Regions from separate parts of the Clostridium saccharobutylicum DSM 13864 genome, predicted to be linked through region 1. Evidence: riboswitches for the same ligand, from Rfam matches in the RefSeq annotation. Region 1 holds a riboswitch; each other region holds the start of a gene.

Region 1 (3,655 bases):
TGTCACTTAGTAACAACTCAAGTATATCATTAAGTTGTTAATTTTGTCAAATAACACTTAATAAACAGTATTTACAAATAGTAAAATTTAATATATTTTTCCTCAATTTCTATAATTTAATTTGTATGCAAAAATAATCTTCACTCTAGACTAGATATACTTTAAACTATAAACAATTCTGTAATTTTATTTATAAAAATAAAAGATAATATATATTTAAAATAACAAAAGTCTATTGTTATTTTAAGTATATATTACCTTCTAATATCTTTCTAAAACTATTTATCAATTAATTATGGATATAAAAATTTATTCACTCGTTCATAACAGTTTTCATCTCCTACAAAATAAAAAACATCATTTTCTTTTAAAACTGCATATGGACCTGGTGACATTTCAAGACATTCATTTCTTTTAATACAAATAATCGTTGCCGATGTATTATGCCAAAAATTAATTTCAGCCACTGTCTTTTCTATATATGGCGTTTCTTTTGATATCCGTATTTCAAATGGCATAAATGGATTTATAGATTTAAATCTATCAGTCTTATCTATTAATTCAAACAATTGATTTCTTAAGTGATCATTCTCCTTCTTCTGACGTTCCAAACTACTTAATATATCATTTCTTAAATCAGTGACAGTTTTAATATCATCATACTGCTTTACAAACTTAATTGCATTTTCACTAGACTTTATAACTACCCCACTACCTCTAGCTGTATCAACAATATCCATATCCGACAATATAGAAATGGCTCTTCTTGCAGTTTCTGCTGAAACTCCATATTGACTGGCCAGTACTGAACGTGCATATATTTTTTCTCCTACTTCATAATGCCCATTTGCTATTTTTGAAGCAATATCAGCAGCAATTTGTTGATAAACTGGACCTACTATTTTTGTTTTTTTCTCCATATTAACTTCTATCCTTTTATCAAAATTATGTGTTTAGAACTAAAAATACATATATTTTTAACTTTCCAAACGTATTTTATCATAAAATTCCTGTTTCTACTATAACTATTTTATAATATGTTTTGATCAAATGACTAATATTCTCTTATTTAAATTAGGTTATATGAGTATAATTATTTAACATGAATAATTAATCTTTATGTAAGTATTATCTATTATTTGATAATTAAATTTCTCTTTTATACTATTAATAGTAGATATTTTCTCAATATAATATATATCGGCTAAAGTTAAATCTCCCAACTCTGCAATAAATTCAAACTCTGAATTTGTTGCTAAATTATCATTTATAACTTTTATAATTTTATTATTTATATTCATAGCGTATCTACCTTTCCTATATACAATTTTACAAATTGTATATTTCACTTATTTATTTTTATTATTTTATATTTAATTTATAAATAAAAAACCAACCAAAACTAATTAAAATAAAAATTAATTAGTTTTGATTGGTGGGTTGCATCATTAACTCAAAATTCTCAAGATGCCCAAATAGAGAGAATTCTTCACAGTTCCCAATCCTTGTATATTCATGTTACTTTATGTCTTTATATGTATATATTATCATATTTATGTAAACCAATCAATATTTGATGCAAAGTTTACCAATAATTAATCCCAAATATACTTTCCTATTATTTACTGTCTTATTTATTTTTATTTTAATTCATCTTTCCAGACGTAAAAAAACACACGTCATACTAAATAGAATCTCTTCTAGACAATACAAAGTGTGCTTTCCATATTGCATAATATTGAATTTTATTATTTAATTTCCTTTAATAAGTTAGCCATTTCAATAGCTGAAACTGCACATTCATAACCTTTATTTCCAGCTTTAGTTCCTGCTCTTTCAATCGCTTGCTCTATATTATTTGTTGTAAGTATTCCAAACATAACTGGTTTTTCAGTTTCTAAAGATACACTTGCAATTCCCTTAGAAACTTCTGCACATACATAATCATAATGTGAAGTTGAACCTTTAATTACTGCTCCTAAACAAATTACTCCATCATATTTAGGACTTTTAGCCATTTTCTTTGCTATTAATGGAACTTCAAATGCTCCTGGTACCCATGCAATATCTATATCTTCTTCTTTAACTCCATGTCTTTTAAGTGCATCTAAGGCACCATCTAAAAGCTTGCCTCCAATAAACTCGTTAAATCTTCCTACTATTATTCCAAACTTTAATCCTTCTGCAATTAACTTTCCTTCAAATGTATTCATTTATTTTTTCCTCCTAAATTTAAATATTATTTTATTTTTAATAATTTATATATAATTATAATGATCTATTATTTTTTGATTGTTCCTAACAGTCAGCTAGAATGTATTGTCTTTTATAAGAATATACATATAACCCTATATTGGTATAATTTAATTATGAAATTTCCTCATTTATATATTTAATAAGTGATTCATTCTTTCTTTTTTAGTCCTTAAATATAATTCATCATTTTCATTTAAAGGCATTTCTATTGGCACTCTCTCTACAACTTCAATATTACTATTTGTTAAACCCTCTATTTTACTTGGATTATTAGTGATCAATCTAACCTTATTTACACCAAGTATTCTTAACATATCGCCACTTGCTTTATAGTCCCTAGCGTCTTCCTCAAGCCCTAATGCTAAGTTGGCATCTACTGTATCAAGGCCCTTATCTTGAAGCGCATAAGCTTTAAGTTTATTTAAAAGACCTATGCCTCTACCTTCCTGTCTCATATATAGAAGCATACCTCTGCCTTCCTTCGCTATCATTTCCATAGATGCTGCATACTGTTCTCCACAGTCACATTTTCTCGAACCCAGAGCGTCTCCAGTCAGACATTCTGAATGAATTCTTGTAAGAACAGGTTCATCAGTAGTAATATCCCCTTTAACTAATGCCACATGACATTTATTTGTGCCTCTTTCTTCAAATCCTATAATTTTAAAATCTCCATATTTAGTTGGAAGTTTAGCTTCTATTTCCTTAGAGACACTTACTTCATTCTCTAATCTATATTGAATAAGATCTGATATAGTTAAGATTTTCAAATTATGTTCTCTAGCAAAAATCATTAAATCATCTCTTCTTGCCATATTTCCATCATCATTAACTATTTCGCATATTGTAGCAGCACCTTTAAATCCCGCAAGTTTAGCTAAATCTACAGAAGCTTCTGTATGTCCTATTCTTTCTAAAACACCTTTTTTCTTAGCAATTAATGGAAAAATGTGTCCTGGTCTTCTAAAATCCATTGGTTCATTTGAAGAAACAAGTTTGTTTATTGTATAAGCTCTTTCAAAAGCTGATATTCCAGTTGTTGTATCTTTATGATCTACTGCTACAGTAAAAGCTGTTTCATGATTATCTGTATTTCTTTCTACCATAGGATTTAACCCTAATTTTATTGCAATTTCCTCTTCTATAGGTGCACAAACAAGACCTCTTGCATACTTAATCATAAAATTAATATTTTCTCCTGTAGCCATTTCTGCTGGAATAACTAAATCCCCTTCATTTTCTCTGTCTTCATTGTCTACAACTATAATCATTTTTCCTTCTTTAAGATCTTTTATACCTTCTTCAATACTACTAAATTTCATTTTTCGCATCCCCTTTATATTTAAGCTTTTCTAATTTAACTCATACATTAATTAAATCTATTCATCTTAATAATATA
Region 2 (3,655 bases), 2.5 Mb from region 1:
TTTTTAGCTATGGACTTAACAGCTCTTTCTATTTCATTAGCCGTTGAATTCATTTCCTGTGCAGATGCTGCTGTTTCTTCCATACCCGCAGATAATTCTTCTGTTGTAGCAGCCACCTCTTCTATGTTTCCATTTAAATTATTTATATCTTCTGAAACATTAATTACTACTGTTTCTATGGAATTAGATTCATCTTTTACCTTTCCAATCAACTGCTTTAAAGAATTTTGCATCAATTGTATCGTATTTGCAATTTCACCAATCTCATCTTTTCTATTTATAAATTGTTCCGATTCATTAGTTGTGAAATCACCTTCAGCTACTTTTTTCAAATGATTTACACCTAATATAAGAGGATATGATATAGACTTTGAAATAATAAATGTAAGAATTGTCCCAATACCTATTGCAATCAAAAAGATTATTAAAAATACCACTTTAGAAGTATCAAAATTTTTAGTATTCTGAATACTTAATTGCTCTGCCAAATTAGTATTATATATAGCAATTTCCTTTAACGCATCTTGAAATTGTTTTTCATTGCTATCAACAGTTTTAAGTTCATCCATTGCAGCTTTTTGATCACCTTGAACTGCTAATTTAATAGCAGAATCTCTTACGCTTGTATACTTTTCAAGGTTACTTTCAATAACCGGAATCCTATCTGTTTCATATTGATCATTAGCAACTTGCTTATATTTTTTCCAGTTTTCAGAAAAATTTTTTTGTCTTGTTTCAATATCCTTTACTGTCTCACTTTGTTTATTTTTATCTTCTGTATGCAATAATATATAATATAAATCTGCTTCTATAGCTCTAGCTTGATTTCTATTGTCATTTAACCATTGAACACTCAATAAATTATCTTTGTATAATGCTGTAATATCTTTATTCGACTTTGAAATATAATAATATCCAACCCCACTCATTATGCTTGTAAGAAACAACGATATAGCTGAGAATAATATTAATTTTGATTTTACTTTTAAGTTGTTCACATAATCACCCCTCGACATAATTATACACTATATTCTTACATTCTCAATATGTACCAACAAAAAACATCTTATACGTCATCATATTTTCAATTACTATTAAGTAATTTAAAAACTTTCATAAAATTACTTAAATTGTCAAAAACAACACTTTACTAATTAATAGTTTTTCATAATTATAAATAATGCAAATTTTTTATTATAAAATCAAATAAAAATGACCTCTGCTTATTAACAGAGGCCAATCCCATAAATTTGAATAAATTCAACTACATAAATTAACGCTGAATACTTCCCTATTATTATTTTTTTCTTTAATATTTCTTATTAATATAAAATACCCTTTTTATATTATAATTCTCATTCTAGCCACTTAAGTGTGACTTATTACTCTCAATTAATAAATTACCCTTACCTTGTATTACATTCTAAGTTATTCTAAACACCCTTATTTAACCATAGCTGAAAGATTAAACATTTCACTAACATTATAATCAACAATTCCATACCTAGAACTCCAAGTGGATATCATATCATCTTGCATTGTACAAGTGCATATAATATTACTCAACAACGAACTTTTGTTATTATCTACTTCATCATATAATTCTGGATTAAAAATAACTGCATTATTATAATCTGTTTGTGATTTTGTCATGATTGAATTTACTTCATCCATACTAACATTGCCAAGCAACGAATCTACATTTGAAGTTCCTTCATCATTATTTTTCGCTACGGATACGTTTACCAAAGATGCTTTCGAAACCAAAGTAAACATCGATGACATCATAAATGATATCTTCCTTAAAAAACTTTTTTTCATATGACCCTACCTTTCATCGTGAAAAAGGGAAATAGGTCAATAAAAATGGACCAAAAAAATATTAATCACAGTTCCATTCCTATGATCTCCCGTGGTAACCGGCTGCCATCCACATAAGAAATATTTAAGAATAGTAAGCACATCAACTAGTCTATTTTTTCATATTTCTAAATAACTTTAGTGGTTCAGGCCCTTGGCTTTGCGTCTCACAGTTTCCCATGATTTGCCTTTTTCACTTTTTACTTTTTTTAATATTCAATTAAAAGCTTTATATTTTTTAGAACTTTTGTATCTTATAAAATATAAATCAATAATTTTCAATATCCAGGTAAAATTCTATCACATTGCTCTGAAATAAACAACATAAAAATCACGAAATTTTCAGGTATTATTAACCAAATGTAACTTTATTACATAGACGAACAACTTATAACTTAAAACTACTGTCGTAATTCACCACAATGAAACTTAATTTTCTTAAAGAATATTTTAATGAATAGTACTATATTTTCAGTTAGTCAACACATAGTTTTAAATTACAATTTGTTTATCCTATGGGTAAATTTAATCCAGTTCTCTTATAAAAATTAATAAATTTCAATCATAAACAGCTTTGTTTTTCTCAATATTTAGCATATATTGTGGTAGCCGCCGGCTTAACTTTACTCATATGTTTGTTATATGTAATTTTAGTTTTATTCTAATCAAAATAGATATCCGAAAATTCCATATCAGTTATATCAACACAACTACTTGCATTCTCAACTTGAGTTTGTATATCTTCAGCTTCATCTTCATCTAACCTTTTAACTGGGATTTCGATAATAAACTTACTACCTTTACCTAGCTCACTAGATACAGATATTTTTCCTCCATGAAGTTCAATAAAAGATTTCACAATAGACAGTCCTATTCCGCTTCCTTCATTTCTTCTTGTGAATGTATTGTCGATCTGATGGAACCTTTCAAAAATAATATCCATTTTTTCTTCTGGTATTCCTATTCCAGTATCATCTACAGAAATTATAACCTTAGAGTTTTCATTTAAAACTTTCACAAATATATAACCATTTTTCGGTGTAAATTTTATAGCATTTGAAAGAAGATTAAGTAATGATTTTTCAATTTTATCAGAATCTACAGCTATAATCCGCTCTTCTTCATCTGTATCAAACAATACTGTTATTTCTTTTAATTCAGCATATTTTATAACCGATGTTGTTATATTCTCTATTAAGTTAATAATATTTAAATTTTTAAGCTCTAATTTTTTCAATCTCGCATCAATTTTAGTTATATCAATAATATTATTTACTAATCTTAATAATCGATAACAATTCTGCTTAATCGTCTTTATATGATTAAATAAGTTTGCATTATTTTCAGCCGAATTATTTTTAATATTAGCTTCTATTAATTGTATTCCACTTAATATAACGGCAATTGGTGTTCTAAGCTCATGGCTTATATTTGCAATAAAATTAGTCTTGTCTAAATTTGCCTTATTAGCTTCTGCCTTTGCTCTAATAAGTTCCACTTCAGTTTTTCCGTACTTTTGTATTTCGTCCTTAATGATAGCATTAACTTCCTCTATGATAGTATTGGTTTTATCAATTTCATTTGTTTTGCTTATCATAATTGGTATATTTTTTATTTTATTATCAATGTTATTAGAACTTCCCTCTTCATTAGGTAAATTAGAAAGAAATTTCTTTTTTAAAAGACTTACTTCTTCAACTGCTTTCTTTGCCATTTTAAGCTCATTTTCAACTACTTTTCTTTCAGATATATTCATATGAATACCAGACATTTTAATCGGTTTATTACTTGTATT
Region 3 (3,655 bases), 360 kb from region 1:
AGGATCTTCTACTGTTATTATGTTTACACTACTAGAATTCAACTCACTTAATATTGAATATAAACTTGTTGACTTTCCGCTTCCTGTAGGTCCGGTAACAAGTATTATTCCATGTGGGTTTGAAATTATTCTATTTAATTTCTTAATATTTTCTTTTCCCATTCCTAGTTGCTCTTTTTTTAATATGGATCCACCAGTATTTAAAATTCTTATAACTATCTTTTCTCCATTAACTACTGGAAGCACAGATACTCTAAGATCTACATCCATATTGTCTATAGTAACCATTGTTCTTCCGTCTTGTGGTATCCTCTTTTCAGCAATGTTAAGTCCTGCAAGTATTTTTATTCTTGTAACTATTGTCCCTAAACTTTCAATTCCAAGAGTATTTATAATTTTTAATTTACCATCAATTCTATATCTTATTCTAACTTCATTTTCAAATGGCTCTATATGAATATCTGACGCATTCATCTCTATGGAATTTTTAAACATAGACTCAACCATTTTTACAACTGGTGCACTATTTACTTCATTCATATCTGTTAAAGATACTTTGGAATTTTTACTAAATTTATTGCTTTCTTTCGAAAGTTGCATTACAGCATTATTAACCTGTTGACTACTATAATATATACCTATGAATTTACATATATCCTTCTTTTTAGCTATAAAAGATTCTATTTCAAATCCTGTAGATATTGCAACATCATCTATTGCAAATATATTTAAAGGATCTGATAATGCTACCTTAATTTTATTATTATCAAAGCCAAATGGGATTAATATATATTTATCACATAAATTTTCAGGTATTAAAGTTATTGCCTTTCTATCAAAATTTATTGTGTTTAGGTCAACTTTCTTTATCCCCGTTTGTTGTTCTATTGATTCAATTATGTCATCTTCTGTTACTATCTTACTATCTAATAATATTTCTCCAAGTTTTTTTCCAAGGGCCTTTTGAGACTTTAATGCTTCTTGCAATTGATATCCAGTAATTTTACCTGCATTGACTAAAATATTTCCTAGTCTTCTTTTTTCAGTTGCCACTTCCCCGTCTCACCTTCTCTTTCTAAACAAAGAAATTCCAATAAAAGTTTAATATTTCATTCTGCCAAATCATAGCTATTAAACTTCCAATTGCTATGCATGGACCAAATGCTATTTTTTCCTTAGCTTTCTTTAGTTTTAAACATAAAATAATTATTCCTATTGCTCCGCCTAATACAATTGATAAAAATAATCCAAGCATAATACCCTTCATACCTAAAAACAATCCACAAACAGTAGCTATTTCAATATCACCTTCCCCCATACCTTTTGTTAATACTACTATTAACCATATAATTACAAATCCTATTATTCCGCCTAAAATCAAATCAGTACTTTCATTTTTATAAAGAATCGTCTGAATTAATATAAATATTATTGCTATAATTCCCCCAAAAATCGTAGTGCTCGTAAATACAAATTGAGTATCATAATCTATAAATCCTATAACAATCAAAATCGATACTAAAATGCAATATTTTAAAGCAACTAATGTCAATCCAAATTGAAAGTATACGATTAAATATAGTACACAATTAAATAATTCTATAAGTGGATATCTCATAGAAATTTTTTCTTTGCAATATCTACATTTTCCTCTAAGAAAGATATAACTCATCACAGGTACTAAATCTAATGGACTTAAATTATGATTACATTTTGCACAATGTGATGGTGGAAATACAATGGATTCTTCCCTTGGTATTCTATAAATACACACATTCAAAAAGCTACCTATAACTAGTCCCAAAATTAAAATCAAGACATATTCCAAATTCCCACTCCCCTTATATTGGTTTATATTCATTTTATTTTCATTAATTACATATTTAAACATATTATTTATTAATTATATTCTTTTTTGTATATTTTTTCAAGAATTATTTCATTTAACTTCATAATATTTTAAATTAACATAGCTTTAACTATTTCTGCATAACAAAGTGACCACATTAAGCTCCCTTCGGAGTTATTTTCTTATCTATTTTTATACAGCATTAGCCCTAAAGCTACAACCTCAGGCTTTCAATGCTAGAAAATTCTATAATTTTCTGTACAATAAAAAAGCCGACCTTTATAAACTATAAAGGTCGGTTGCACTACTAACTCACCATATATAAAGCGCCCAATTACAATATATGGATCACAGTTTCCTTATAACTAAATTATCTTACATACATCTCATAATATTACTTTTAATAATATTATTCTTGCATATATTATGTTACCACTTATTTTTTTACCAGTCTAGCATTTTATTTATAATTAGCACAAATTATACTTTAAATGTTTAAATAATAACAAACTATTAATATTATATTAATTAATCTTGTTATTTCTTACCCATTTCTCATATTCATCACGAGATATTATATTATTATTAACTAATCTCTTTAAATCCATATCTATCGTTTGCATTCCAAACTTAGATCCCATTTGAATAAAACTATTTATTTGTTCATAATTACCTTCTCTAATCAAATTCTTTATACTTGGCGTACATACCATTATCTCCATTGCAGCTGTTCGTCCTGATCCTGATGCATTTGGAAGCAAGACTTGCGAAACAACACCTTTTAGCAAAGATGACAGCTGAATTTTAACTTCATTTTGATGACCAGATTCGAAAGAATTTATTATCCTATATATGCTATTAGCTGCTCCCATATTATGCAAAGTTGAAAATACCAAATGACCTGTTTGCGCTGCTCTCAACGCTATTTCTATTGTTTCAGGATCTCTCATTTCTCCTACCAATATAACATCTGGATCTTGCCTAAGTGCTGCTCGTAAACCCATAGCATAGCTTTTAGTATCCTGTCCAACTTCCCTTTGATTTACCATTGATTTATTATTTTCATAAATATATTCTATAGGTTCCTCTAAGGTAATAATATGTTTTTCCCGAGTGGAATTTATTTCATTCACCATAGCTGCAAGAGTTGTGCTTTTACCAGAACCTGTTGGCCCAGTAACAAGAACTAACCCATCATTTAATTCAGTAAAAGCTTTTAAAGCAGTAGCTTCTGTTAAATCTTTAAGTCTTGGTATAGATTCTTTAATAACTCTCAAACATATAGCAAAGCTGCCTTTGCATTTATAAACATTAACTCTGAAATTGGCAACTCCTGGTCTGTTATATTTAAAATCTATCTCTCCATCATCCAAAAATTTATTAAATTTATCTGGTATTAATTCCTTAATATATTCTTCGACAATTTGATGCGGTATTATATTTTCGCTTGCATTTACCAAAACTCCATCTATTCTCACCTTCGGAATCAATCCCGATGTAATATGTACGTCAGATACCTTATTTATGTCTATATCATCTAGCAATCTATCTATTTGAGCCATAGTTTTTCTCCTTTTAATCTATCAAAATATTTTTTATAATCTAGCATTCTTCTATATAAAAATACCATTCTTTTCCTAAATATGTCAACGTAATTAATTTTCCAACAGTTTATTTCCCTTTTACTTACACATATTTAAATAAAGAAAAAAAACCTAATCTACATTTTTTTATTTTGAATGTTAAAAAACCACTTCTAACATGAGTAATGCCAATTGCACTACATCCATGTTAGAAGCGGTTCAA
Region 4 (3,655 bases), 1.1 Mb from region 1:
GTACATCTCCGCCTTCATTTCTTGCTTCCAAAGTAATTGTACCTATTTCTAACTTGCCTTTTGCACTTCTCTCATCTGAGGATTCTAAACCATGGTCAATCGAATTTCTCACAATATGCATAAGTGGATCCGATATATGTTCTATGATATTTTTATCAACTTCCGTATCTTCTCCTATGATTTTTAACTTTACTTCTTTTGATAGCTTTTTTGACATATCACGAACAATCCTATTCATTTTTTGAAATGTTGCAGCTAGAGGAACCATCCTTATTGACATCACAATATCTTGAAGCTCGCCTGTAATTTTTTCTAATTGCCTTGCTGCCTTCTGAAAATTATCAAGAGACAATCCCTTTAAATCTGGATTTTGAGTTACCATAGCTTCTGAGATAACTAATTCTCCAATCATATCCATGAGTTGATCAAGCTTAGAAACATTTACACTTATTATATTTTGGTGAGAAGAATTTGATTGCTTGCCCTTATTAGTATTTTCTGATTTCCCGTTTTGAACTTCTATAATCTTAGGGCTACATGGAATCTCTGCCGGATTTTCTTCTATACAATCCTGCTCTTTCCTACCAAACTTATTTAAATCCTCATTATCTTCTTCTTGAATAAGTTTAAATTCTTTTAACAATACTATCTGCGTAAAAAATTTATGTATTTCTTCGTATCCTTTATCTGTATTAAACGATATTTTAAAACCTTCATTACGAATAATTTCAATACTTTTCTCATTTCCAAAAACTTCTTCAGGAATATGATAAATTTCTTCTGCCAATCCGTTAAGATCATTTATTATACTGAACGCTCTGATATCCTCCATCTCACATCCATCTTCAAAATAAATTGTAGCTTTGAATACATTTTTTCTTAAATTATCACAAGCTGCTGAATTTATATATTCTTGTGGTTCACCACTTTTTTCATTAATCCTCTCTTCATCGATCGCCACATTATTTTCTTTTAAGTATGATAAAAATTCCTTTATATCTGAAATAAGCGTTGCTGTATCACCATCAGGATTTTCCTTTTCAATAATCTTATCCACTTCAGTTTTAATAAAATCTATTCCCTCTAAGACTATATCTGAAAGTCTTGAACAATCAACATTTGCTGATTTATTTTCACGTAGAAAATAGAATAAATCTTCAATTGAGTGGGCTACTGTCGTTATAGTATTGAACATCATCATTCCAGATGAACCTTTTATAGTGTGCATTATTCTAAATACTTCATTGATGGCTTCCTCTGTAAGAGAACCAACTTTTTCACTATCTATTATGACCTGTTCAATCTGTTCAACAAGCTGCGTAGTTTCAAATATATACATATCAAGCATGGGCTCTTGAATAAAATTATCTGACAATTAGTTCACTCCGTTCCAAAATATATATTAAATTCCTAATACTTGTGTTAAAGTTTTCACCATAAATTCTTCTTTAAAAGGCTTTACTATAAATGATTTAGCACCAGCTATTACAGATTCACGTATAAGCATATCTTGCCCCATAGCTGAAATCATAACTACCTTTACATTTGGATTAATCTTTTTCATTTCTTTTAAAGCATCAATACCGCTCATTTCAGGCATTGTAATATCCATGGTCACAACATCCGGATTTAATTCCACATATTTTTGTACTCCGATAATTCCATTTTCAGCTTCGCCAACTACTTCGAACCCATTATTCTCCAACATGGATTTCAAAGTAACCCTCATAAATGCTGCGTCATCAACTATAAGAACTCTTTTCATTATCATAACTCCTCCTTCTTATTAAGAAAAAAATAAGCAGACAATAAACATATTGCCTGCCATGAAATAAACCACTAACATTTTTGGCAACCTGACTATCATGGCATTACTTATTGCTTTAGACTCATGGCTTTGCGTCTCCACCTTTCAATGGATTTGCTATTTACAATATTTGATTTACTAAATATTTTATTTACTAAGTTTTTTTAAATATAGTGATAGTATATAATAAGATTTAAATTTAAATACAAATTACAATTATCATAATTATAATAGCATATTTTAAAAGTCGAATCAATAAATTTTATGGAGAATCATGAGTTGTATAGTAAATAATCCAAGATATTTGAAGAATGGATTATTTAGTTATATTACAAAGCTTATGTAAGAAAATAAAGGAGTAGTTTCTTAATTTTAAACTACTCCTTTTCTTAATACACCAATCACAGACTTATATTAATTAATATTTTCCAAAGTCATTATCGCTTAATATAATTTTAGTTTTTGTAATTGCTGGTTCTCTATATTCCTCATTAATATGAGATGTTTGATACTTCTTTTTTTCAGCCATTTCGTCAAGCATTTTTAACACTTCTGGATTAAGTTCATTTAAGGTATTATATGATTTTACACTTTGTTTTAATTTAAAATTACTAACCATTTCTCTAAGAAGTTCAGCTTGACTTGATAATTCTTCACTTGCTGCAGCACCTTCTTCTGAAGTAGCTGAATTACTTTGAACAACCTGCGACACTTCAACAATGCCTTGATTTATTTGTCCAAGAGCTGTAGACTGTTCAGTTGAAGCAATAGCAATATCACTTATAAGGTTTGCTACATTTTCAACAGCATTTACTATTTCATTAAGAGCATTAGCCGTATCTATTGCAATCTTTGTCCCACCCTCAGACTTATTTATTGAATTCTCAATCATGTAAGTTGTTTCCTTTGCGGCATTTGCTGAACGTGCAGCAAGATTTCTTACTTCTTCAGCTACAACTGCAAATCCCTTACCATGATGTCCTGCTCTTGCAGCCTCAACAGCAGCATTAAGTGCAAGTATGTTGGTTTGAAATGCAATATCATCAATTACTTTAATAACCTTTGAAATATTGCTTGCAGCATCATTTATCGCTTCCATAGCTTTAAGCATTTCTTTCATCTGATTATTACCTTGAATAGCATTTAATTTAGCAACTTCAGTCAGTTCATTTGCTTTATTAGCGTTTTGAGCATTTAAGTGTGTTTGAGAAGATATTTCTTCAACAGATGCAGTCAATTCCTCAATTGAACTTGCCTGTTCTGTTGCTCCCTGTGAAAGTGCTATACTTGAATAAGATATCTGTTTTGAACCAGATGCTACTTGTTCTGCCGCACTTCTAATATTACTTAGGACCTCATTATTCTTCTCAATCATTCTTCTAAATGATTCTGCAAGACTGCCTATTTCATCTTTGGTGTCCGTTTCAACATCAACGCTCATATCACCTAAAGCAATTTTATTGGCAACCTCCACCATTTTATTTATAGGTCTGCCTATAATTCGAGCTATGACTATCCCAAGAACAATTGCTATAATCACTCCAAAAGTTAGTACAACAATCATTGTAATAGTTGCTCTGCTTGCTGAAGCTGAATTATTATCTGAAGCATTTTTTGCTAAATTTATTTTTAGACTTGTCAAGTTACTAATAGTAGTGTCTAAATTATCTGCTATTCCTGATATATCTGTATATAAAATTTCTGTTGCTTGCTGCTCCTGATTTGTTGTTATAAAATTTATCGCCTTATCTCTATATTGTTTAAATGAACTTAATAATTTTTTTAAGTCATTTAGATTTTTAATTACCTCAGAATCTTTCGAATTACTTTCTAAATGTTGCATACTAG

Evidence for each region. A riboswitch is a leader RNA that binds a small molecule or an ion and turns the genes downstream of it on or off. The one in region 1 is predicted to bind cyclic di-GMP.
Region 2: linked by a shared signal. The riboswitch ahead of CLSA_RS17990 (hypothetical protein) and the one ahead of CLSA_RS07170 (hypothetical protein) in region 1 are both predicted to bind cyclic di-GMP.
Region 3: linked by a shared signal. The riboswitch ahead of CLSA_RS05595 (prepilin peptidase) and the one ahead of CLSA_RS07170 (hypothetical protein) in region 1 are both predicted to bind cyclic di-GMP.
Region 4: linked by a shared signal. The riboswitch ahead of CLSA_RS11700 (response regulator) and the one ahead of CLSA_RS07170 (hypothetical protein) in region 1 are both predicted to bind cyclic di-GMP.

The regions. Positions count from the first base shown of each region.
Region 1 is NC_022571.1:1,640,790-1,644,444, reverse strand. It holds gene CLSA_RS07175 (GntR family transcriptional regulator) at 294-920, opposite strand; gene CLSA_RS07170 (hypothetical protein) at 1,098-1,301, opposite strand; cyclic di-GMP riboswitch class II at 1,426-1,509, opposite strand; gene ribH (6,7-dimethyl-8-ribityllumazine synthase) at 1,749-2,213, opposite strand; gene CLSA_RS07160 (bifunctional 3,4-dihydroxy-2-butanone-4-phosphate synthase/GTP cyclohydrolase II) at 2,385-3,578, opposite strand.
Region 2 is NC_022571.1:4,104,086-4,107,740, forward strand. It holds gene CLSA_RS17985 (methyl-accepting chemotaxis protein) at 1-998, opposite strand, end outside; gene CLSA_RS17990 (hypothetical protein) at 1,444-1,821, opposite strand; cyclic di-GMP riboswitch class I at 1,912-2,059, opposite strand; gene CLSA_RS17995 (AAA family ATPase) at 2,522-3,655, opposite strand, start outside.
Region 3 is NC_022571.1:1,276,187-1,279,841, reverse strand. It holds gene CLSA_RS05600 (GspE/PulE family protein) at 1-1,053, opposite strand, end outside; gene CLSA_RS05595 (prepilin peptidase) at 1,076-1,828, opposite strand; cyclic di-GMP riboswitch class II at 2,134-2,216, opposite strand; gene CLSA_RS05590 (type IV pilus twitching motility protein PilT) at 2,374-3,411, opposite strand.
Region 4 is NC_022571.1:2,732,949-2,736,603, forward strand. It holds gene CLSA_RS11695 (chemotaxis protein CheA) at 1-1,375, opposite strand, end outside; gene CLSA_RS11700 (response regulator) at 1,403-1,765, opposite strand; cyclic di-GMP riboswitch class I at 1,848-1,936, opposite strand; gene CLSA_RS11705 (methyl-accepting chemotaxis protein) at 2,226-3,655, opposite strand, start outside.